DNA from 3 places in the Kluyvera ascorbata genome. Region 2 is predicted to be linked to each of the others. Evidence: predicted binding sites of a transcription regulator. Region 2 holds the regulator's gene; each other region holds the start of a gene.

Region 1 (7,781 bases), 1.6 Mb from region 2:
GGGTCGGCGTCATTCGCGGCTCGTTTGCCGCCGACTATCTGCGTCAGCGCTTTGGTAACGACGTTACGCTTATTGCCCGTGCATCAATTGATGAACTGCTCGATACCATCGACAGCAATCATATTGATTACATTCTTGGGGATTTGAGTTCAATGGAACAGGCGCTACGCGGAAGCGATCTATTCCGTGGGGCGTTAAAAGTTGCCGGGATGACCCACTCAAACTATCAGATTGGCACCTGGATGAACATTGCCCATCCGCTGTACGCCCTGATATCACAGGTGCATCTTATCTCCAGCTATCGTTATCAGCAGGTACCGCCAGCGAGCGTAGTGCAACCCACCTCCTTAAGCAAAAACGCGCTGCAAATTATCAGCGCCGGGCTTCTGGCCCTTTTGTTCTTTATTCTCAGCCTGATGCTGATGATGTGGCGCCATATGAATAAGAACCGGGCCATTAACCGCAGCATTGTTGAAGCAATGGAGAAGATAAATCACGTTCACGATGATGAAACCGGCTGTCATATTCGTCGCGTGGCCGCCTACTGCCGCTTGCTTGCAGACGCGCTCAAACTGCCGCCGAAGCAAATTCGTGACATTGAGACGTTTGCCTCCCTGCACAACATCGGAAAAATTGCGGTACCTGAGCATATCCTGCGTAAAAAGGGCAAACTCACCGACGAGGAATTTAAACAGATTCAAAAACATACCACTAAGGGATGGCGAATTGTCCAGGGACTGGTTCTCGGTTCAGTGGCCGAAAATTTGATTCACTACCATCATGAAAAATGGGACGGCTCCGGGTATCCGGAAGGTCTCGCCGGCGAAGAGATTCCGCTGGAGGCGCGTATCCTGGCACTGGCAGATGTCTACGATGCGCTGCGGCAAAAGCGCGTTTATAAACCGAGCTTTTCCCATGAAAGCGCCTCTGAAATTATCGTTAACAGCGCCGGAACCCACTTTGACCCGACGCTGGTGAAACATTTTTGCGCGCTACACCTGCAGTTTCAGGAAATTTATGAGTCACAGAAGGATTAACCCCAGGTTATAGCGACTATTCAAAGGATTGCTTGCAGCGGCGATGGTTACAATGAGGTCACGACTGATTGCGCAGAGCGAATTAATGAAAAGCCTCATTCTTATTCCCTCCCTCCTGGCCCTGACGGCTTGTACCGTGCCCCGTGCGGCGAGCGTAAGCGAAGTGGATGCCAACAGCGGCATCGTGCGCCTGACCTACGGGCAGGCCATTTTGCAGAATGCCAAAACCGATAGCTATCTGGCTCAATCTGAAGCCAATAAAGCCTGCCAGCAAATAGGATATGCCACCGCGTTTTCCTACGGCCAGCCCATCACCACCTGCACTACCACCAGCGGCTCACTGTGCCTGAATGAGCATGTTACCTTGCAATACCAGTGCCGCGGCATTGCCAACGTACCAACGTCAGCCGCTTATTATTAATTCCACGCCGGTTTATCCCGGCGTTATTATTACCAATAATTTAATCGTTATATTTATGCCAATGCGTTTTATTCCCATTCGCATTATTATATAAATGTTTTTATATTTACCTTTTGCAAATAAATTAATAACAATTTATAGTGCCGCTGTAATTAACTCGTAACGTATTATTCCTGGAGCGAAAACATGCTTAAAGCGGCAATGATCGAGAAATTAAATGAACAGATGAATCTCGAACTCTATTCTTCTCTGTTGTATCAGCAGATGAGTGCCTGGTGTAGCTTCAATAGCTTTGAAGGCGCTGCTGCCTTTTTACGCCGCCACGCGCAGGAAGAGATGACTCACATGCAACGCCTGTTTGACTACCTGACCGACACCGGTAGCCTGCCACGCATTAATAGCATTCAGTCACCGTTTGCCGAGTACGCCTCGCTGGACGAACTGTTCCGCGTCACCTACGAGCACGAACAGCTGATCACCGCTCAAATCAATGAACTGGCGCATGCGGCGATGACCAATCAGGACTATCCGACCTTTAATTTCCTGCAGTGGTATGTGGCAGAACAGCACGAAGAAGAGAAACTGTTTAAATCCGTTATCGATAAGCTGACGCTGGCGGGTAAAAGCGGTGAAGGCCTGTACTTTATTGATAAAGAGCTGGCCACGCTCGATACGCAAAATTAACTCTCGTGCAGCGGCGTATTACACGCCGCTGCCGATTAATGGCGGCAAATTTTACTTTCCACCGTCGTAAATCCCGATTCCCGCGGAATAAACTTTCCTTTCTTATGCAGAAACGCGACCAGCTCGGCAGCACTCATATTTTCTGCTGAACAGGTATGAAAACGCGCCTGCTCGCCAAAGCGGGCATGAATTGCCGCTTCCAGACTTTCAATACTGTACTGCTCATCTGAATCAATCATCATATTCAGAACTTCATGACCGTGAATGGATTCCATTATTCCTCCCGTAAAAACGCCACCATAAACTGCATTTACTTTGCATGTTTTGCGCTAGCGCAGCTTTTCCCACGCCGAAGCAAACCGTAAACAATTTCATACACCCACTGTAATTCAGATTTGACGAAACGACAGGTTTCACATACTCTGCGCGGCATCTTTAGTCGTTAATCTGTTCTGAAGTAGAGGAAAGCGTGAAAAACCGTACCCTGGGGAGTATTTTAATCGTAGCCGGCACCACGATCGGCGCAGGAATGTTGGCGATGCCACTGGCATCCGCAGGCGTCGGTTTTGGCGTTACCGTGCTGCTGCTGGCTGGTCTATGGGCGCTGATGTGCTATACCGCCCTGCTGCTGCTGGAAGTCTACCAGCACGTCCCTGCCGACACGGGCCTCGGAACGCTGGCATTACGCTATCTCGGCCGCTACGGCCAATGGGCGACCGGTTTTAGCATGATGTTCCTGATGTATGCGCTGACCGCAGCCTACATCAGCGGCGCGGGCGAACTGCTGGCCTCCAGCCTGAGTCAGTGGTTCAGTATGGATATGCCGCCATCGCTCGGCGTTCTGCTGTTTACCGCCGTCGGCGGTCTGGTGATTTGTATCGGCACTTCGCTGGTCGATCTGTTTAACCGCTTCCTGTTCAGCGCCAAAATTATCTTTTTGGTCATCATGCTGATATTGCTGCTGCCGCACATTCATAAAATCAATCTGCTAACGCTACCGCTGGAACAAGGTCTGGCCCTCTCCGCCATCCCGGTGATTTTCACCTCTTTCGGTTTTCACGGCAGCGTGCCGAGTATTGTCAGCTACATGAACGGCGATATTCGTAAACTGCGCGGCGTTTTTGTTATCGGCAGCGCCATCCCGCTGGTTGCCTATCTGTTCTGGCAGCTTGCCACGCTCGGCAGCATTGACTCACCGGTGTTTAGCGCACTGATGGAGCAACACACCGGCCTGAACGGTCTGCTGCTGGCCATTCGTGAAGTGGTGGCCTCACCGCACGTTGAACTCGCGGTGCATCTGTTCGCCGATCTGGCGCTGGCAACTTCGTTCCTCGGCGTCGCCTTAGGGCTGTTTGATTACCTGGCCGACCTGTTCCAGCGCAAAAACAGCGTGCGCGGACGACTGCAAACCGGGGCTATCACCTTCCTGCCACCGCTGGCCTTCGCACTGTTTTACCCACGCGGGTTCGTGATGGCGCTCGGCTATGCGGGCGTAGCGCTGGCGGTGCTGGCATTGATCATTCCGTCACTGCTAACGATGCAAAGCCGTAAGCATCACCCGGAAGGGGGATACCGTGTTGCGGGCGGCAAGCCGGTGCTGTGGCTGGTCTTTGCTTGCGGGATTGCGGTGATTTTGATTCAGGCGGGGATTGCGACGGGGCTGTTACCGTCAGTAGGCTAAGAACTTCGTAGCCCGGCAGAGCTTCGCGATGCCGGGAGATTTCCCGGAGTCGGCGTAAACGCCTCGTCCGGGCTACCGCATTATTTCGCTAAGCAACACTGCTTATATTTCTTACCGCTGCCGCAAGGGCATGGGTCGTTACGTCCCACTTTCTGCTCATTTTTAATCGGCTGTTTAACCGGCGCTTCTTTTGGGTTGTCCATCCAGTAGTCGAACAGCGCCAGCGCTGCCGGGCTGATGCGGTCGATGCTGTCGAGATACTGTTCGGCGGTGAAGGCACCCAGCGCCGTCGTTTTCTCTTCGTCACCGTGCAGGGCAATCGCGTCAAACGCCGCCTGCTGTGCTTCCGGCAGGCCGGACCAATCGGTCAGCGCCACGCCGCGCAGGTAGCCGTAACACCACTCTTCAACGATGGTCAGCTCCTGGCCCTCTTCTTCACGGGTACCAAACAGCGGTTCAAACTGATCCGGGTAGTCATTGAGGCGGTCAGCGATGTCGCTCATATGCTGCAGCGTCAGGTTAACGAAACGGTCACGTTCGCGGTCGGTTGCCCAGTGCGGCACGTGGTCGGCCCCACCCCATACGGCGAACATCCACTCGGCGGGTTCAATCTCCAGTGGAGACGACAAAATCGCCGTCAGCATGCCGTCCAGTTCAGACACATCAATAATTGACGCATCGGTAGCATACTTTGCAATTGTCTCGTCCAGCCATTCCAGTTCGCTTTCGGTTAACGGTCCCGTTTTCATACTCTTTCTCTATCGTTGTTGATGAGGCATATCATTTGAGGCGCAATGATGCAGGAGTTTGGCGTTGAACTCCAGCGTCATTGCCCTTTCCCCGGCGACATTACGCCGCCGCCAGCACGCTACGCCCCGCCCAGATACGCTTTGCGTACCTCCTGATTACCGAGCAGCTCTTCACCGCTGCCGGTCAGGCGAATCTGGCCGTTGACCATTACGTACCCGCGGTCTGAAAGCTTCAGCGCATGGTGGGCGTTCTGCTCCACGAGAAAAATCGTCATACCATTGCGCGCCAGCTCGCGCAGCGTCTGAAAGATTTGCTTAACCACAATCGGCGCGAGCCCAAGACTCGGTTCGTCCAGCAGTAGCAGCTTCGGGCGGCTCATCAGCGCGCGGGCAATCGCCAGCATCTGCTGCTCACCGCCGGACATGGTCATTGCCCGCTGCTTGCGCCGCTCTTTTAAACGCGGAAAGAGATCGAACATGGTTTGCAGGTCTTCCGTCGCATACTGTGTTCCCACCGGGATGGTGCCCATCAGCAGGTTCTCTTCGACGGTCATATCGGGGAAAATACGTCTCCCCTCCGGCGCCTGCGCAATGCCCCCCGAGGCGACGTAATGGGTCGATTTATGGCTGATATCGTCCCCGCAGAAGAGAATTTGCCCGCCGCGAATGCGTGGCTGGCCAAAAATCGACATCAACAGGGTGGATTTCCCCGCCCCGTTGGCGCCAATCAGCGAGACGGTTTCGCCTTTATTGACCTGTAAAGAGACCTGTTTTAGCGCCTGAATCACGCCATAAAACACGTCAACCTCACGAAACTCCAGCATCGCCTCGCTCATAGGTTCACCTCGTCTTCGCTGGTGCCCAGATACGCCGCAATGACCTTTTCATCGTTCTGAATTTGCTCAGCCCTTCCCTGCGCAATCACGTCGCCGTGGTCGAGTACGATAATGTTGTCCGATATTTCCATCACCATCCCCATATCGTGTTCAATCAGCAGCACCGTTATCGCGTGGTGTTCGCGCAGGAAGCGGATAATCTTGCTAAGCGCCCGGGTTTCAACCGGATTCAAACCCGCCGCCGGTTCATCGAGGCAAATCATCTCTGGCCCGGTACACATGGCGCGGGCGATTTCGAGGCGACGCTGTTGGCCGTAAGACATTTCGCCCGCCAGACGGTTGGCGCAGTCCACCAGATCCACCACCTCCAGCCAGTAGAAGGCGCGATCCAGCGCATCGCTTTCAGCTCGCCGATAGGCAGGCGTGTTGAGCACCCCGGCAATCAGGTTACGGTTGACCTGCATATGCTGCGCCACCAACAGGTTTTCAATCACCGACATTTCGCGGAACAAGCGGATGTTCTGAAACGTTCGCGCCAGCCCCGCCCGGTTCACCAGATGAGTGCCGCCAAACATTTTGTAGAACAGCCGCTGGCCGAACTGCGCCGGATTAATCCAGTCGCCAGGCTGGAACTTCTGCCCGAGGATCTGAATCACGTTGGTGGTTTTATTGCGGGTGTTGAACAGAATGTTGCCGCCGGAGGCTTTATAAAAGCCGGTCAGGCAGTTAAACACCGTGGTTTTCCCCGCGCCGTTCGGGCCTATCAGCGCGGTGATTGACCCGCGTTTAACCTCAAGGTTGACGTCGTTCAGCGCCTTGATACCGCCAAAATGCATCATTAAGTGCTCGACGCTCAGAATCACGTCCTGGCTCATGGCGCGACTCCTTTACGTACGGCAAAACCGCTGCGGTTAATGCGAATCAGGCCACGCGGCCGCCAGATCATCATCACCACCATCAATACGCCAAACAGCAGCACGCGATATTCAGCAAAGCTGCGCAGCAGCTCCGGGGTGACGGTTAACACAAATGCCGCCAGCACCACGCCGATGGTCGAGCCCATACCGCCCAGTACGACGATGGCAAGAATTAACGCTGACTCAAAGAAAGTGAACGAGGTCGGATTGACGAATCCCTGATAGGTCGCGAAGAACACCCCGGCGATACCCGCCGTGGACGCGCCAAGCGTAAACGCCGACAGCTTCACCAGCACATGGTTAAGCCCCATTGAACGGCAGGCAATTTCATCTTCACGCAGCGCTTCCCACGCGCGGCCAATCGGCATTCGCGTCAGGCGATGTTTGATGTACAGCACCAGCAACACGACCAGAACCAGCACCGCATAGATAAAGATAAACTTGAGGTTAGGATTATAGGTGAGATGGAAAAACTCGTGGAACGGTACCCCGCCCTCTTTAGCCCGACGGCCAAACTCCAGGCCGAAGAACGTTGGCGGCGGTGCCGATACGCCGTTCGGGCCGCCGGTAAAGCTCAGCCAGTTATTCAGCACCAGACGGATAATTTCCCCAAAGCCTAGCGTCACGATTGCCAGATAGTCACCGTGCATTCGCAGCACCGGGAAGCCAAGCAGCGCGCCTGCGGCGGCGGCCATTAGCGCCGCAATAGGCAGCATCGACCAGAACCCGAGTCCCAGATACTGATACCCCAGCGCCAGCCCGTAGGCACCAATGGCGTAGAAGGCGACGTAGCCCAGATCCAGCAGCCCCGCTAGCCCGACGACGATATTCAGCCCCAGACCGAGCAGCACGTAGATAAGCCCGAGAATAGCCACCGTCAGCACATATTTTGTCGCCACGAACGGGAAGCAAACCGCCAGCGCCAGTATCAGCGGGATAACCCAGCGCAGGCTGCTTTTATAGTCCGGCGAGCGCACGTATACCCCGGAGCTATCACCTTCAAAGCGGGCGCTAAAGCGCCTGCCAAACGCGGTCATCGACAGCGCGCTTAAGGCAAAGCGCCCGATCATCACCGCTGCGACAATCCACACCAGCCGCTGGCCGTTAAAGTTGAAGCTGTAACCGTCCAGCACCACGCCCACGATGGGGCCAAAGATAATCAGCGCCACCAGGCCTGCGAAAATCATATCCAGCACGCAGCGCTTAAGAGAAAAACCGTCGTGTACGGCCGTTGAATGCGTCATGTTCGGCTCCTACACTTTGGCGACAATCGGGCGGCCAAGCAGCCCCTGCGGACGGAAAATCAGAATGACCACCAGCAGACCAAAGGAGAAGACGTCCTTATAGTCGGTGTTCACCAGCCCCGAGAACTGCGCTTCAGCCACGCCAAGCAGCAGCCCGCCGAGCATCGCCCCCGGCAGCGAACCAATGCCGCCCAGCACCGCGGCGGTAAAGG
Region 2 (7,781 bases):
TTTTTGAGCAGCGTTTGCTCATCAGCCGCAAAATAGACACGGGTACGACCGTGAAGGGATTCGGTAGCTTCTGCAAACGCTTTGTTGTCCAGAGCGTACAGCGTGGTCAGAACCAGCATGAAGCGGTTAACCGCTTTCTTCTGCTCGGCATACTCATCAGAGAGCAGCAGCTCGCGCATGGCACGAACTTTATCTTTGGCGGTTTTCACCGTTTTTACGTCAGCAACGGGAGCAGCAGCCGGGGCCGGAGCGGGAGCCGGTTCTGCTTTGACGACCGGCGCAGCGGCAGCAGCCACGGGCTGGGAAGCGGCGGAGAATTTCAGCATACGCCGTAAAATGTCGGACGCGCTCTCGCCAATGTGCAGAGTGTGAGCCGCAATATAGCGATAGAGCTCGTCATCAACTTCGATCGTTTTCATCTTAATCCGGTGCGATAATTTTTCTGAATACAATTCATTGGGATTATAAAGTCAAAACCCAACAGCGGGTAGCGCCAAACCAGGAAGACGGCAAAATTCGGATGAGTTCCTCTCTTGCCCCTGAGCGTTAGAATGTCCAACATGATACCCTAACCCGACAATGCGAAAAAAAGAACTTTGCTATGAAATTGAATGTCCGAGCGCAATCTGCACAAAACCTGCACAATAATTCTCCCATCGTTCTCGTCCACGGCCTGTTCGGCAGCCTCGATAATCTGGGTATCCTGGCCCGCGACCTGGTTACCGATCACGATATCCTCCAGGTCGACATGCGTAACCATGGCCTCTCACCGCGTGCCGATGAGATGACCTATCCCGCCATGGCTCAGGATCTTCTCGACACGCTTGATGCCAACAGCATCGAAAAAGCCACGGTTATCGGCCATTCCATGGGTGGCAAAGCGGTGATGGCGCTTACCGCGCTGGCCCCAGAACGCATCGACCGCTTGGTCGCAATTGATATTGCACCGGTGGATTATCACGTCCGTCGCCACGATGAGATTTTTGCGGCCATTAACGCCGTTACCAGCGCCGGTGTAGCAACTCGCCAGCAGGCCGCGACGGTAATGCGCGAATACTTAAAAGAAGAAGGTGTGATTCAGTTCCTGCTGAAATCCTTCGTCGACGGTGCCTGGCGCTTTAACGTACCGGTGTTGTGGGAGCAATACCCGCATATCGTGGGCTGGGAAACCATTCCGGCCTGGGACCACCCTGCTCTGTTTATTCCTGGCGGCAATTCACCGTACGTCACCGAAGCCTACCGCAGCGCGCTGCTGGCTCAATTCCCCCAGGCAAAAGCACACGTCATCGCCGGTGCGGGCCACTGGGTTCACGCCGAAAAACCGGACGCGGTACTGCGGGCTATCCGTCGTTACCTCAGTGAATGATTAAAAATGCATCGACCGCGCGCCAGAATGGCCGTGGTCGTTGGCGTGTGGGTCTCACTGATGTATGATTGCGCGCTGTCTGCACTGGGCACCGCCCGGTAGCTTGTTTCCCCGAAGTCACTCAGAACCATGGCAAAAGAACAAACGGACCGTACGACCTTAGATTTGTTCGCAAATGAGCGTCGGCCGGGAAGACCAAAAACCAATCCGCTTTCGCGTGACGAACAGCTGCGCATTAATAAGCGTAATCAGTTAAAACGCGACAAAGTGCGCGGTCTGAAACGCGTGGAGCTGAAGCTGAATAACGAAGCCGTTGATGCGCTCAACGAGCTGGCGACTGCCCGTGATATGAGCCGTAGCGAACTCATCGAAGAGATGTTGATGAGTCAGTTGGCCCAGCTACACGGACAGGGGAAAGTCTGAAAATCCCCCCAAAACACACTTTCATGTAGCAGAGTGTGCAGTACGGCACGATAGCGGTTTCCGCACGCTTCTCAGTTCTGCTATGATTGCCCTTATCTGTGGGCAATAAGCCACCACCATATCATTAAGTTTCAAGAGGTTATTTTACTCATGGCAATCGTTGGCATCTTTTTCGGTAGCGATACCGGGAACACCGAAAATATCGCAAAAATGATTCAAAAACAGCTTGGTAAAGATGTCGCTGACGTTCACGACATTGCCAAGAGCAGCAAAGAAGATCTGGAAGCATTCGATATTCTGCTGCTGGGTATCCCAACCTGGTACTACGGCGAAGCGCAGTGCGATTGGGACGATTTCTTCCCAACGCTGGAAGAAGTGGACTTCAACGGCAAGCTGGTCGCGCTGTTTGGCTGCGGCGACCAGGAAGACTATGCTGAATATTTCTGTGATGCGCTGGGTACCATTCGCGACATCATTGAACCACGCGGCGCGACCATCGTCGGTCACTGGCCAACGGCAGGTTACCATTTCGAAGCGTCTAAAGGCCTGGCCGATGACGACCACTTTGTTGGTCTGGCCATCGACGAAGACCGTCAGCCTGAGCTGACCGCTGAACGCGTTGAAAAATGGGTTAAGCAGGTTGCAGAAGAGCTGCACCTGGAAGAGATCAAAAACGCCTGATGCAAAACAGTGAGGCGTAGTGATGAAACTACGCCTCATTAATAGGTAAAAGCAATTAAAATAATAGCTACAATTTTTTAACTTTTTAGCGCATACCTGTACAATATCTTCTGATTTAGCGCGGTCTCATCGTAACTTTGTCGGTGAAGCCTCGTTTTTGATAGCTTAGTTTACCCGGCTCTTGCTGTTTTCATTTCAATAGGGTCATTCTATAATGAGACGCATTAATTCGGGTGCATTCTCTGTGATACTTTCGCTGATGGAAGTTGATCGTTTAGCAACAGGACAGATTCCGCATGACTGACAACAATACCGCATTAAAGAAGGCTGGCCTGAAAGTCACACTTCCACGGTTAAAGATTCTGGAAGTCCTTCAGGAACCGGATAACCACCATGTCAGCGCGGAAGACTTATATAAACGCCTGATCGACATGGGTGAAGAGATTGGTTTGGCCACGGTTTACCGCGTACTTAACCAGTTTGATGACGCCGGCATCGTGACTCGTCATAATTTTGAAGGCGGTAAATCCGTTTTCGAACTGACCCAGCAGCATCACCACGATCACCTGATTTGCCTCGACTGCGGCAAAGTGATCGAGTTCAGCGATGATTCCATCGAAGCTCGTCAGCGTGAAATCGCGTCGAAGCATGGTATTCGCTTAACGAACCACAGTCTTTATCTCTACGGTCACTGCGCTGAAGGCGACTGCCGTGAAGATGAACACGCGCATGACGCAGTCGCAAAATAAGCGTACTGCCTCTCGAAAAGCCAGCCTATGCGCTGGTTTTTTTATACTCTGCGTTTTACGACGCCCACAAAAAAACCGCTGCAAGCAGCGGTTTTTTATTATCAGCGTAAGCCTATTTCTGCGGCGTATTGTTGCTGCGAATTTCTTGCCAGATCTTATCGCAGTTTTTTGCTACTGCTTCATCATTGCCCATTTTTCTAGCGTTAATGCATTTCTGGTAGTCGATGACGCGCACGCTTTCCTGGTTCGCGAACTGCTCGTGTGCTTTCTCTTGCTTCAGCACGTTCAGTACGCTTTGACAGGCCTGAATTTTATCCGGGTTGCCTTCTGCGGTGTTAATACAGGCGCTGTAGGCATCCTTCAGCTTGCTATCTTCCTTCGGCGCAGGAGATTGCGCACAGGCGGTTAACCCAGCAGCCATCAGCGCAACAATAATCAGTTTTTTCATACGATGAGCCTCTTAGCGGCGGCAGAGGTCTCCCCCTGCCACGTTAGCATCAGAAAATGGTGAACGGTGCGATAACCATGAATTTCACGTCACGCTCATCCTGGAAGATGTTGCCGTAACCACCGCCCCAGCTTGGGATATCGGAGTGATTGTCATACTGAGTGAAGTGCAGTTTGAACAGCGTACCTTTCGCACGACCATCCTGTACGGTGTATGCTACATCGAGGCTGTAGGCAGACTCTTTAATCTTGTTGTTCTTGTCGTAGTACGCATCCGGGCTCAACTGCCAGGTCGCTGGCTTAGCATCCCATGCGTAAACGTAAGAAGCACCCACTGCCCAACCCGGCAGATCCCAGTTTTTCAGGTCATACATAGTACCGAAGAAGACCGCTTTTTCGCCGTTGGCGTTGAAGTCAGAGCGGTTATCCCACCAGATATCCAGACGACCGTTAGAGGAGGCGTAGGTTGGCGTCATACGCTGCAGGAAGTAACCCTGCTGGCCTTCTGCTTTAACCCAGGTCCCTTCCAGACGGAAGTCGAAGACTTCTTGCAGCTTGTAGCCGAAGGTTAATGCTTGCAGCCATGCGGTGCCGTCATAGATGTCGTTGACGCCGTGATCGCTCACCTTGTCACGGGTACCGTAGAACTGGTAGCTGGTGGTCAGCGGGCCGCCAGGGATATCAAATTTGTAGCTACCTTTGGCGAAGTACTGATCGATATAGCCTTCTGCCTGACCAAATGCGGCTTCCAGCACCAGGTCATTTTTGAAATCGTATTTCGCACCGATGGAGTGCAGGTAATCAACTTTGGTCTTCTTATCGTTCTGATAGAAGTTGTCCATTTCAAGGTGCCAAGGCGCCTTGTAGTTGTTGGTCCACATGTAGGAGAAGCTCAGCGCGCCAGCATCACCGTAGTCGAAATTGGCCCCGGCTTCAGCACCCTGATAGGTACCTGGCATAAAGCTCCAGTGCGGCGCCAGCAGCGTCTGACCGGTTGGCTGGATGTAACCTGCGCGAGCCCATGCTGGCCCTAATTTAAATTTAGCTGCCGCTTTGTACAGGCTGATACCGCTCTTATCGCCGCTGTAATCTTCGCTGTAGCCTTTGTTCTTAGAGGAGAACGCAATTTCGTTCGGGTGACCGCTTTCTGCACTTTCCGCCATTTCAATTGCGGTGAACGCAGCAATATCAATACCGAACATATCGGCAGCATAGCCAGACTGGAAGTCGAGGTTGGCGTTCCAGGTGGAATGAGAAAGGTTGGTTTTGTATTTGTCATTATCGGTGACATCTTTACGGTCACGCTCACGCTGCCAGTAATAGATACCGCCGGTCAGTGTAGAATCATCGATGAAACCTTCTGCTTTTGCTTCCGGGGTCATCATAAAGCCTGACATTGCTGTCACACCGGCGATAGCCAGCGCCAGCGTACTACGTTTGCCACTAAACGTACGCATAGTTATATCCTCTTTGACTTTTAAAAATGCCGCTGCAAAGCAGAAGCAAAAAATAAAAACTTTAAAAAAAATGAACTTCTTAAAAAAGGTGTTTCGCTACACCGATAGACTATTTTTCGCGACGCGAATTATCAATCCTTTTCCTCAACGAGAGTGCAGGATTATGACAAAGCGCACATATTTGGTTTCTGTTTGTAACAGCGTGCGTTATTGAAACATATTCACGTCAGGCCTTGTGGGCTCTGGGTTAAATGTGAATGAGAGCGTTTACATAATGTTTCTGTGATAGAAGAGATCAAAAATGAAGAAGCGCTTAGGCTTAGAAGGTTTGCATTAATTCGCTACGCGAAACTATGAGGGACGTATTTTTTCATCCGAAAGAACACCGTTATTCCAACGAAAGTTTTCGTTAAAAACGAGGCAAAAAAAACGCCGCATGGGCGGCGTTTTTATTATTGGGTGTTAATTACCCCACCCAGGTGTCTCGTAAACCAACGGTACGGTTAAACACCAGCTTCTCAGCCGTGGTGTAGCGGCTGTCCAGGCAGAAGTAACCCTCACGCTCGAACTGGAACGCTTTACCGGCTTCAGCGGCCTGCAGAGACGGCTCAGCGTAGCCCTGCTTGATAACCAGTGACTCTGGGTTCATTACCGACAGGAAGTCTTCTGCGGCACCAGGGTTTGGCACGCTGAAGAGACGGTCGTACAGACGAATTTCAACCGGCAGCGCATGTGCCGCGCTAACCCAGTGAATGACGCCCTTCACTTTACGACCATCTGCTGGGTCTTTGCTCAGGGTATCAGCATCGTAGGTACAGAAGATGGTGGTGATATTGCCTTCAGCATCTTTCTCTACGCGCTCTGCTTTCACCACATAGGCGTTACGCAGACGAACTTCTTTACCCATCACCAGGCGCTTGTACTGCTTGTTGGCTTCTTCACGGAAGTCCGCGCGGTCGATCCAGATCTCAGCGCTAAACGGCACGTCACGGCTACCCATTTCCGGCTTATTCGGATGGTTAGGCATAGAAACCAGCTCGCTTTCGCCCTGCGGGTAGTTTTCGATAACCAGTTTAACCGGGTCGATAACCGCCATTGCGCGCGGCGCGTTTTCGTTGAGATCTTCGCGAATGCAGGATTCCAGCGAAGCCATCTCAATGGTGTTGTCCTGCTTGGTGACGCCGATGCGCTTACAGAATTCACGGATAGACGCCGCGGTATAACCACGACGACGCAGACCGGAAATGGTCGGCATACGTGGGTCATCCCAGCCTTCTACGTGTTTTTCCATTACCAGCTGGTTCAGCTTACGCTTGGACATCACGGTGTATTCCAGATTCAGGCGCGAGAATTCGTACTGGCGCGGGTGAACCGGGATGGTGATGTTGTCCAGCACCCAGTCGTACAGACGGCGGTTGTCCTGGAATTCCAGCGTACACAGGGAGTGCGTAATGCCTTCCAGCGCATCGCTGATGCAGTGAGTAAAGTCGTACATCGGGTAGATGCACCACTTAGTGCCGGTCTGGTGGTGATCGGCAAATTTAATGCGGTACAGCACCGGATCGCGCATGACGATAAACGGCGAAGCCATATCGATTTTAGCGCGCAGGCAGGCAGTACCTTCAGCAAAGCCGCCGGTACGCATTTTTTCGAACAGCGCCAGGTTCTCTTCCACGCTGCGATCGCGGTACGGGCTGTTTTTGCCCGGTGCGGTCAGCGAACCGCGGTATTCGCGGATCTGCTCAGGCGTTAATTCATCAACGTACGCCAGGCCTTTGTTGATAAGCTCGACCGCGTAGGCATGCAGCTGATCGAAGTAATCAGAAGAGTAACGGACGTTGCCAGACCAGTGAAAACCTAACCACTCGACGTCGTTTTTGATGGACTCAACGTATTCGATATCTTCTTTAACCGGGTTGGTGTCATCGAAACGCAGGTTGCACTGGCCTTGATAATCTTGCGCAATGCCAAAGTTCAGGCAGATGGATTTCGCATGGCCGATGTGCAGATAGCCATTCGGCTCTGGCGGAAAACGAGTATGCACCGTGTTGTGCTTACCGGTAGCCAGATCTTCATCAATGATCTGACGAATAAAGTTAGTCGGGCGGGCTTCAGCCTCACTCATCGTGGATTCCTCAAAGCGTAAACAACGTATAACGGCACATGATCTTATAAGCCGCGCCCGGAGACAACTATTTGTTGCACAAAAAAGGCGATGGAATATCGAATATGGGGGTATTTGCTGCAAAAAAAAGCGGCGGAGGATTTCCCCCCGCCGCTTAAGGCACTTAACTCACTTTACTCAGGAGCAGTTATTTACCTTTAATCTCATACAGTGGCGTTTGACCGGCAACCACATGACCTTCGGCTTTAATCACCAGACCGCCGAAATCATCGCTGTTGCTGCAAACTACCGGGCTAATCATCGAGCGCGCATTGGCGTTCAGGAAGTCCAGGTCCATTTCCAGGATTGGCTCACCCGCTTTCACTTCTGCACCCTCTTCAACCAGACGTTTGAAGCCTTTACCTTCCAGCGCCACGGTATCGATACCCATGTGGACAACGATTTCCGCGCCTTTGTCAGTTTCCAGGCAGAACGCGTGGTTGGTGTTGAAGATTTTCACGATGGTGCCCGTTGCTGGGGAAACTACGGTTTTA
Region 3 (7,781 bases), 2.0 Mb from region 2:
GATGTCCCGTTCTCACAGATAATGAACACCTTTATCCCGCCGGAAACGCCGGAAGTGGGTTCTGCGGTTAACTTCGCGTCCTCCGTTGAGGACCTGGTCACCCAGACGCTGGAGTTCACCATCGAAGAGGTGAACGCCGATCGCAACGTTTCCAATAACGCCAAGAATCGCCAGATCGTGCTCAATCTTTATGAGAAAGGGATCTTTGACATCAAGGATGCGATTAACCAGGTCGCCGACCGTCTGAACATCTCCAAACACACCGTCTATCTCTACATTCGTCAGTTCAAGAGCGGTGATTTCCTGGGGCAAGATAAGTAATGCGTTTTGCCCTGATGGTGACCGGCCCCGCCTATGGCACCCAGCAGGCGAGCAGCGCGCTGCAGTTTGCCAAAGCTGCACTGGCGGAAGGTCACGAGATAGCCTGCGTATTTTTCTATCGGGAAGGGGTCTATAACGCGAATCAGCTGACTTCTCCTGCCAGCGATGAATTCGATTTGGTCCGCGCCTGGCAATCATTGCATGATGAAAATGGCGTGGCGTTGCATATCTGCGTAGCCGCCGCGCTGCGTCGTGGCGTTACCGATGAAACCGAGGCCCGGCAGCTTGGCCTGCCGACGTTTAATCTCCAGCCCGGTTTTTCGCTGAGCGGATTAGGCTCGCTGGCCGAAGCCGCGCTAACCTGCGATCGAATGGTACAGTTCTGATGAAACGAGTTGCCTTTGTTTTTTCCTCTGCCCCGCATGGCAGTAGCGCCGGCAGGGAAGGGCTGGATGCGTTGCTAGCGACATCAGCCCTGAGCGAAGACCTCGGCGTGTTCTTTGTGGGTGACGGCGTGTTTCAAGTACTCAGCCAGCAGCAGCCTGGGGTTATTCTCGCTCGCGACTACATTGCCACTTTCAAGCTGCTTTCGCTCTACGATATCGAGAACTGCTGGATCTGCGCGGCATCCCTGCGAGAACGTGGACTGACGGTGGAGACGACGTTTGTCACCGACGTTGAACCGCTGGAAGCGGATGCGCTGCGCCAGCGCCTTAACGACTACGATGTGATCCTGCGCTTCTGAGGCCCTCATGCTGCATACGTTACGCACTTCTCCCTGGCACGCCGACATTAGCGAGATGACCCGCCTGATGGATGATGGCGACGACCTGCTGCTGATCGCCGATGGCGTGTTAGCTGCGGTGGAAAACAGCCGTTTCCTTGAAATTCTCCGCGCAGCCCCCATATCCATCCACGTGTTGAATGAAGATGTGCAAGCGCGCGGTCTTTGTGCTCAAATTTCGAGCGATGTCATCATGGTCAGCTATACTGACTTCGTCAGGTTAACGGTAAAACACGCTGCTCAGATCGCCTGGTAGTGTCTTTGCCGTTGTATATTTCTTGACACCCTTTCGGCATAGCCCTAAAATTTCGCGTCCTCATATTATATGAGGCGATTTATTACGTGTTTACGAAGCAAAAGCTAAAACCAGGAGCTATTTAATGGCAACAGTTAACCAGCTGGTTCGCAAACCACGTGCTCGCAAAGTTGCAAAAAGCAACGTGCCTGCACTGGAAGCCTGCCCGCAGAAACGTGGTGTATGTACCCGTGTATATACCACCACTCCTAAGAAACCAAACTCCGCACTGCGTAAAGTATGCCGTGTGCGTTTGACTAACGGTTTTGAAGTTACCTCCTACATTGGTGGTGAAGGTCACAACCTGCAGGAACACTCCGTGATCCTGATCCGTGGCGGTCGTGTAAAAGACCTTCCGGGTGTTCGTTACCACACCGTTCGTGGTGCGCTTGACTGCTCCGGCGTTAAAGACCGTAAGCAAGCTCGCTCCAAGTATGGCGTGAAGCGTCCTAAGGCTTAATGGTTCTCCGTTAAGTAAGGCCAAACGTTTTATATTAATGTCAAACTCTTTGAGTTTTGGACAATCCTGAATTAACAACGGAGTATTTCCATGCCACGTCGTCGCGTCATTGGTCAGCGTAAAATCCTGCCAGATCCTAAGTTCGGATCAGAACTGCTGGCTAAATTTGTCAACATCCTGATGGTAGATGGTAAAAAATCTACTGCAGAATCAATCGTATACAGCGCGCTGGAGACCCTGGCTCAGCGTTCTGGTAAAAATGAACTGGAAGCATTCGAAGTTGCGCTCGAAAACGTGCGCCCAACTGTCGAAGTTAAGTCCCGCCGCGTAGGTGGTTCTACTTATCAGGTTCCAGTTGAAGTTCGTCCGGTCCGTCGTAATGCTCTGGCAATGCGTTGGATCGTAGAAGCTGCTCGTAAACGCGGTGATAAATCCATGGCTCTGCGCCTGGCGAACGAACTTTCTGACGCTGCAGACAACAAAGGTACTGCAGTTAAGAAACGTGAAGACGTTCACCGTATGGCAGAAGCCAACAAGGCGTTCGCACACTACCGTTGGTAATCCCTTCGGAGTATTAGTCACCAGGCGGGCGCTTCAGCGAAGCTGCCCGCTTTGGGTTACTTAACTGAACGCCTAAAAAGATAAACGAGGAATCAAATGGCTCGTACAACACCCATCGCACGCTACCGTAACATCGGTATCAGTGCGCACATCGACGCCGGTAAAACCACTACTACCGAACGTATTCTGTTCTACACCGGTGTAAACCACAAAATCGGTGAAGTTCACGACGGCGCCGCTACCATGGACTGGATGGAGCAGGAGCAGGAACGTGGTATTACCATCACTTCCGCAGCGACTACTGCATTCTGGTCTGGTATGGCTAAGCAGTATGAACCGCACCGCGTAAACATCATCGACACCCCGGGGCACGTTGACTTCACTATCGAAGTAGAACGTTCCATGCGTGTTCTTGACGGTGCGGTAATGGTTTACTGCGCAGTTGGTGGTGTTCAGCCACAGTCTGAAACCGTATGGCGTCAGGCTAACAAATACAAAGTTCCACGTATCGCGTTCGTTAACAAAATGGACCGTATGGGTGCGAACTTCCTGAAAGTTGTTGGTCAGATCAAAACCCGTCTGGGCGCGAACCCTGTTCCGCTGCAGCTGGCAATTGGTGCTGAAGAAGGTTTCACCGGTGTTGTTGACCTGGTGAAAATGAAAGCCATCAACTGGAACGAAGAAGACGCAGGCGTTACCTTCACTTATGAAGATATCCCAGCAGACATGCAGGACCTGGCTGACGAATGGCACCAGAACCTGATCGAGTCCGCTGCAGAAGCTTCAGAAGAGCTGATGGAGAAATACCTGGGTGGTGAAGAACTGACTGAAGAAGAGATCAAAAAAGCTCTGCGTCAGCGCGTTCTGAACAACGAAATCATCCTGGTAACCTGTGGTTCTGCGTTCAAGAACAAAGGTGTTCAGGCGATGCTGGATGCGGTAATTGATTACCTGCCATCCCCAGTCGACGTACCTGCGATCAACGGTATCCTGGACGACGGTAAAGACACTCCGGCAGAACGTCACGCAAGCGACGATGAGCCGTTCTCTGCACTGGCGTTCAAAATTGCTACCGACCCGTTTGTTGGTAACCTGACCTTCTTCCGTGTGTATTCCGGTGTGGTTAACTCTGGTGATACCGTACTGAACTCCGTGAAAACTGCACGTGAGCGTTTCGGCCGTATCGTACAGATGCACGCTAACAAACGTGAAGAGATCAAAGAAGTTCGCGCGGGCGATATCGCTGCTGCAATCGGTCTGAAAGACGTAACTACCGGTGACACTCTGTGTGACCCAGATGCGCCTATCATTCTGGAGCGTATGGAATTCCCAGAACCGGTAATCTCCATCGCTGTAGAACCGAAAACCAAAGCTGACCAGGAAAAAATGGGTCTGGCTCTGGGCCGTCTGGCTAAAGAAGACCCATCATTCCGCGTATGGACTGATGAAGAATCTAACCAGACCATTATCGCCGGTATGGGTGAGCTGCACCTCGACATCATCGTTGACCGCATGAAGCGTGAATTCAACGTTGAAGCGAACGTCGGTAAACCTCAGGTTGCTTACCGCGAAGCGATTCGCGCGAAAGTTACCGATATCGAAGGTAAACACGCTAAGCAGTCTGGTGGTCGCGGTCAGTACGGTCATGTTGTTATCGACATGTACCCACTGGAGCCGGGTTCTAACCCGAAAGGCTACGAATTCATCAACGACATCAAGGGTGGTGTAATCCCTGGCGAATACATCCCTGCCGTTGATAAAGGTATCCAGGAACAGCTGAAATCTGGCCCGCTGGCTGGTTACCCGGTTGTTGACATGGGTGTTCGTCTGCACTTCGGTTCTTACCATGACGTTGACTCCTCTGAACTGGCGTTTAAACTGGCAGCTTCTCTGGCGTTTAAAGACGGCTTTAAGAAAGCGAAACCAGTTCTGCTTGAGCCTATCATGAAGGTTGAAGTAGAGACTCCTGAAGAGAACACTGGTGACGTTATCGGTGACTTGAGCCGCCGTCGTGGTATGCTCAAAGGTCAGGAATCCAACGTTACTGGCGTTGTGATCCACGCTGAAGTTCCGCTGTCCGAAATGTTCGGTTATGCAACTCAGCTGCGTTCACTGACCAAAGGCCGTGCTTCTTACTCCATGGAGTTCCTGAAGTACGACGATGCGCCGAACAACGTTGCTCAGGCCGTTATTGAAGCCCGTGGTAAATAATCCACAGGATTAAAACCTAAGTCCCGTGCTCTCTCCAAAGGGGAGAGCACTATAGTAAGGAATATAGCCGTGTCTAAAGAAAAATTTGAACGTACAAAACCGCACGTTAACGTCGGCACCATCGGCCACGTTGACCACGGTAAAACTACCCTGACTGCTGCAATCACTACCGTACTGGCTAAAACCTACGGCGGTGCTGCTCGTGCTTTCGACCAGATCGATAACGCACCAGAAGAAAAAGCTCGTGGTATCACCATCAACACTTCCCACGTTGAATATGACACCCCGACTCGCCACTACGCACACGTAGACTGCCCAGGCCACGCCGACTATGTTAAAAACATGATCACCGGTGCTGCGCAGATGGACGGCGCGATCCTGGTTGTTGCTGCGACTGATGGCCCTATGCCACAGACTCGTGAGCACATCCTGCTGGGTCGTCAGGTAGGCGTTCCTTACATCATCGTGTTCCTGAACAAATGTGACATGGTTGATGACGAAGAGCTGCTGGAACTGGTTGAAATGGAAGTTCGTGAACTTCTGTCCCAGTACGACTTCCCAGGTGATGATACCCCAATCATCCGTGGTTCTGCTCTGAAAGCGCTGGAAGGCGAAGCAGAGTGGGAAGCGAAAATCATCGAACTGGCTGGCTTCCTGGATTCTTACATCCCAGAACCAGAACGTGCTATCGATAAGCCGTTCCTGCTGCCAATCGAAGACGTATTCTCCATCTCCGGTCGTGGTACCGTTGTTACCGGTCGTGTAGAGCGCGGTATCATCAAAGTTGGTGAAGAAGTTGAAATCGTTGGTATCAAAGAGACTGCTAAGTCTACCTGTACCGGCGTTGAAATGTTCCGCAAACTGCTGGACGAAGGCCGTGCTGGTGAGAACGTTGGTGTTCTGCTGCGTGGTATCAAACGTGAAGAAATCGAACGTGGTCAGGTTCTGGCTAAGCCAGGCTCTATCAAGCCGCACACCAAGTTCGAATCTGAAGTGTACATTCTGTCCAAAGACGAAGGCGGCCGTCATACTCCGTTCTTCAAAGGCTACCGTCCACAGTTCTACTTCCGTACTACTGACGTGACCGGTACCATCGAACTGCCAGAAGGCGTTGAGATGGTAATGCCAGGCGACAACATCAAGATGGTTGTGACTCTGATCCACCCAATCGCGATGGACGACGGTCTGCGTTTCGCAATCCGTGAAGGCGGCCGTACTGTAGGTGCGGGCGTTGTTGCTAAAGTAATGAGCTAATTATTGATTAATTAGTTTTGCACTTGAAAAGGGCACTTCGGTGCCCTTTTTGTTTTTTGTTATTCGTCCCCACTATATTTTCCGCACGATTTGATCCCTTATTTCGCGTGACTTCTCGCGTCTGGCTATTGTAATCATAATTATTCTCACTTACACTTTGTTCAGAAATTGAACGGGAGTGGTTATGTACGTTTGTTTGTGTAATGGCGTCAGCGATAAAAAAATTCGCCAGGCAGTGCGCCAGTTTCATCCGCAGTCTTTCCAGCAATTAAGAAAATGCATTCCTATTGGAAATCAATGCGGTAAGTGCGTTCGTGCTGCACGCGAGGTGATGGAAGACGAATTAATGCAAATGCCAGAGTTCAAAGAGATCGCCTAAGCTCGGATTTCTTTTTTGACATCCCTGTAGCCCGTTCTACGCTTCAATAAGTGGAAGCGGAGGGTCTATATAATGAAAGGTGATGTTAAGATAATAAATTATCTCAATAAATTATTGGGAAACGAGCTTGTCGCAATCAACCAATACTTTCTCCATGCGAGAATGTTCAAAAACTGGGGCCTGATGCGCCTCAACGATATTGAATATCACGAATCCATAGATGAAATGAAACACGCCGATCAGTACATCGAGCGTATTCTATTTCTTGAAGGGATCCCCAACCTGCAGGACCTTGGCAAGCTGCACATCGGCGAAGACGTCGAAGAGATGCTGCAATCAGATTTAAAGCTTGAGCTGGACGGTGCGAAGGATTTGCGCGAAGCCATTGCCTACGCCGATAGCGTTCATGACTATGTGAGTCGCGATATGCTGATTACTATCCTCACTGAAGAGGAGCATCACATAGATTGGCTGGAAACCGAGTTGGATCTGATTAGCAAAATTGGTCTGCAAAACTACCTGCAATCACAAATTAAGGTTGAAGGCTAAACGCCGACATCCCCGCCATAATAAAACCCGCAGCCCCCAGAAATGGGCCAAACGGCAGCGGGTTTTTTATCTCTGTCACAGAGTGCCGGTAGCAGGCTACGCCAACAATGTAGGCGATGGCCATTACGCTTGCCGTCAGGAGTAATCCCGGCAGTTGATGCCAACCGTGCCATGCCCCGAGTGCTGCCAGGTACTTAACGTCGCCATATCCTAATCCTTCACGCCTGCGAATTCCTCGGTATACCCAATACAAAAAAGCCATAAAACCGTAACCAGCAAGAGCGTCCCACAGGGCATTCACGACATCCGCAGTGGGGTTCAGGCAGAGCTGAAAAAGCAGCCCTGACCACAGCAAAGGGCAGGTGAGCCGATTAGGCAGCAGGCCGGTGCGCACGTCGTGCCAGCAAAGCGAGGCGTTTAGCACCATATAAATAAAAAAGAAGGGGAGGGCGGGTAAACTCATGTCGTCAGCACCGTTGGCGGGAAGGATGCGGGCAGTGTGCGCAGGCAAGAGGAGATGAGCAAAAGGCATTCACTGCATTCGCGAAGCGCTATCCAGATAACTTCGATGGATTGCATTTTTACACACTCGTCTGGGAACGACTGCGCAGGAAACAGTGATTAATTTATAAACACGAGTTGCATCGCATGGGTATTTGTGTATAATGCGCGGGCTTGTCTAATATTGACAGCGGTTCGATATGAGCCACCGGTACTGCGAAAGCGATACCAGACAATGTTCCCAATTGGGGAACTCTGTAAGAACGGTTACACTCTCCCATCAATCGTAATGGGTTTGAGGAGTAACTATTTCGTCTATAAAATAATTGGAGCTCTGGTCTCATGCAGAACCAAAGAATCCGTATCCGCCTGAAAGCGTTTGATCATCGTCTGATCGATCAATCAACCGCGGAAATCGTCGAGACTGCTAAGCGCACTGGTGCGCAAGTCCGTGGTCCGATCCCGC

The links. Region 2 encodes Fur, which represses iron uptake genes when iron is present. Its sites were predicted from a motif close to ATAATAATGAGAACNACTATCAA; they were not measured.
Region 1: the regulator Fur is predicted to act here: its motif matches at 1,526-1,548, upstream of ftnA (non-heme ferritin).
Region 3: the regulator Fur is predicted to act here: its motif matches at 6,014-6,036, upstream of bfd (bacterioferritin-associated ferredoxin).

The regions. Positions count from the first base shown of each region.
Region 1 covers NZ_CP096201.1:1,971,293-1,979,073, reverse strand. Annotated here, with positions in the region: gene MY052_RS09305 (HD domain-containing phosphohydrolase) at 1-1,037, shown strand, start outside; gene yecR (YecR family lipoprotein) at 1,123-1,458, shown strand; gene ftnA (non-heme ferritin) at 1,645-2,142, shown strand; gene MY052_RS09290 (YecH family metal-binding protein) at 2,178-2,417, opposite strand; gene tyrP (tyrosine transporter TyrP) at 2,672-3,823, shown strand; gene MY052_RS09280 (YecA/YgfB family protein) at 3,904-4,572, opposite strand; gene MY052_RS09275 (ABC transporter ATP-binding protein) at 4,692-5,408, opposite strand; gene MY052_RS09270 (ABC transporter ATP-binding protein) at 5,405-6,283, opposite strand; gene livM (high-affinity branched-chain amino acid ABC transporter permease LivM) at 6,280-7,569, opposite strand; gene MY052_RS09260 (ABC transporter permease subunit) at 7,579-7,781, opposite strand, start outside.
Region 2 covers NZ_CP096201.1:3,531,072-3,538,852, forward strand. Annotated here, with positions in the region: gene seqA (replication initiation negative regulator SeqA) at 1-419, opposite strand, end outside; gene ybfF (esterase) at 602-1,366, shown strand; gene ybfE (LexA regulated protein) at 1,496-1,789, shown strand; gene fldA (flavodoxin FldA) at 1,940-2,470, shown strand; gene fur (ferric iron uptake transcriptional regulator) at 2,767-3,219, shown strand; gene MY052_RS16895 (ChiQ/YbfN family lipoprotein) at 3,332-3,667, opposite strand; gene chiP (chitoporin ChiP) at 3,717-5,123, opposite strand; gene glnS (glutamine--tRNA ligase) at 5,590-7,248, opposite strand; gene nagE (PTS N-acetyl glucosamine transporter subunit IIABC) at 7,436-7,781, opposite strand, start outside.
Region 3 covers NZ_CP096201.1:428,457-436,237, forward strand. Annotated here, with positions in the region: gene MY052_RS01935 (helix-turn-helix transcriptional regulator) at 1-321, shown strand, start outside; gene tusD (sulfurtransferase complex subunit TusD) at 321-707, shown strand; gene tusC (sulfurtransferase complex subunit TusC) at 707-1,066, shown strand; gene tusB (sulfurtransferase complex subunit TusB) at 1,074-1,361, shown strand; gene rpsL (30S ribosomal protein S12) at 1,486-1,860, shown strand; gene rpsG (30S ribosomal protein S7) at 1,951-2,421, shown strand; gene fusA (elongation factor G) at 2,518-4,632, shown strand; gene tuf (elongation factor Tu) at 4,702-5,886, shown strand; gene bfd (bacterioferritin-associated ferredoxin) at 6,071-6,265, shown strand; gene bfr (bacterioferritin) at 6,338-6,814, shown strand; gene MY052_RS01985 (prepilin peptidase) at 6,798-7,277, opposite strand; gene rpsJ (30S ribosomal protein S10) at 7,658-7,781, shown strand, end outside.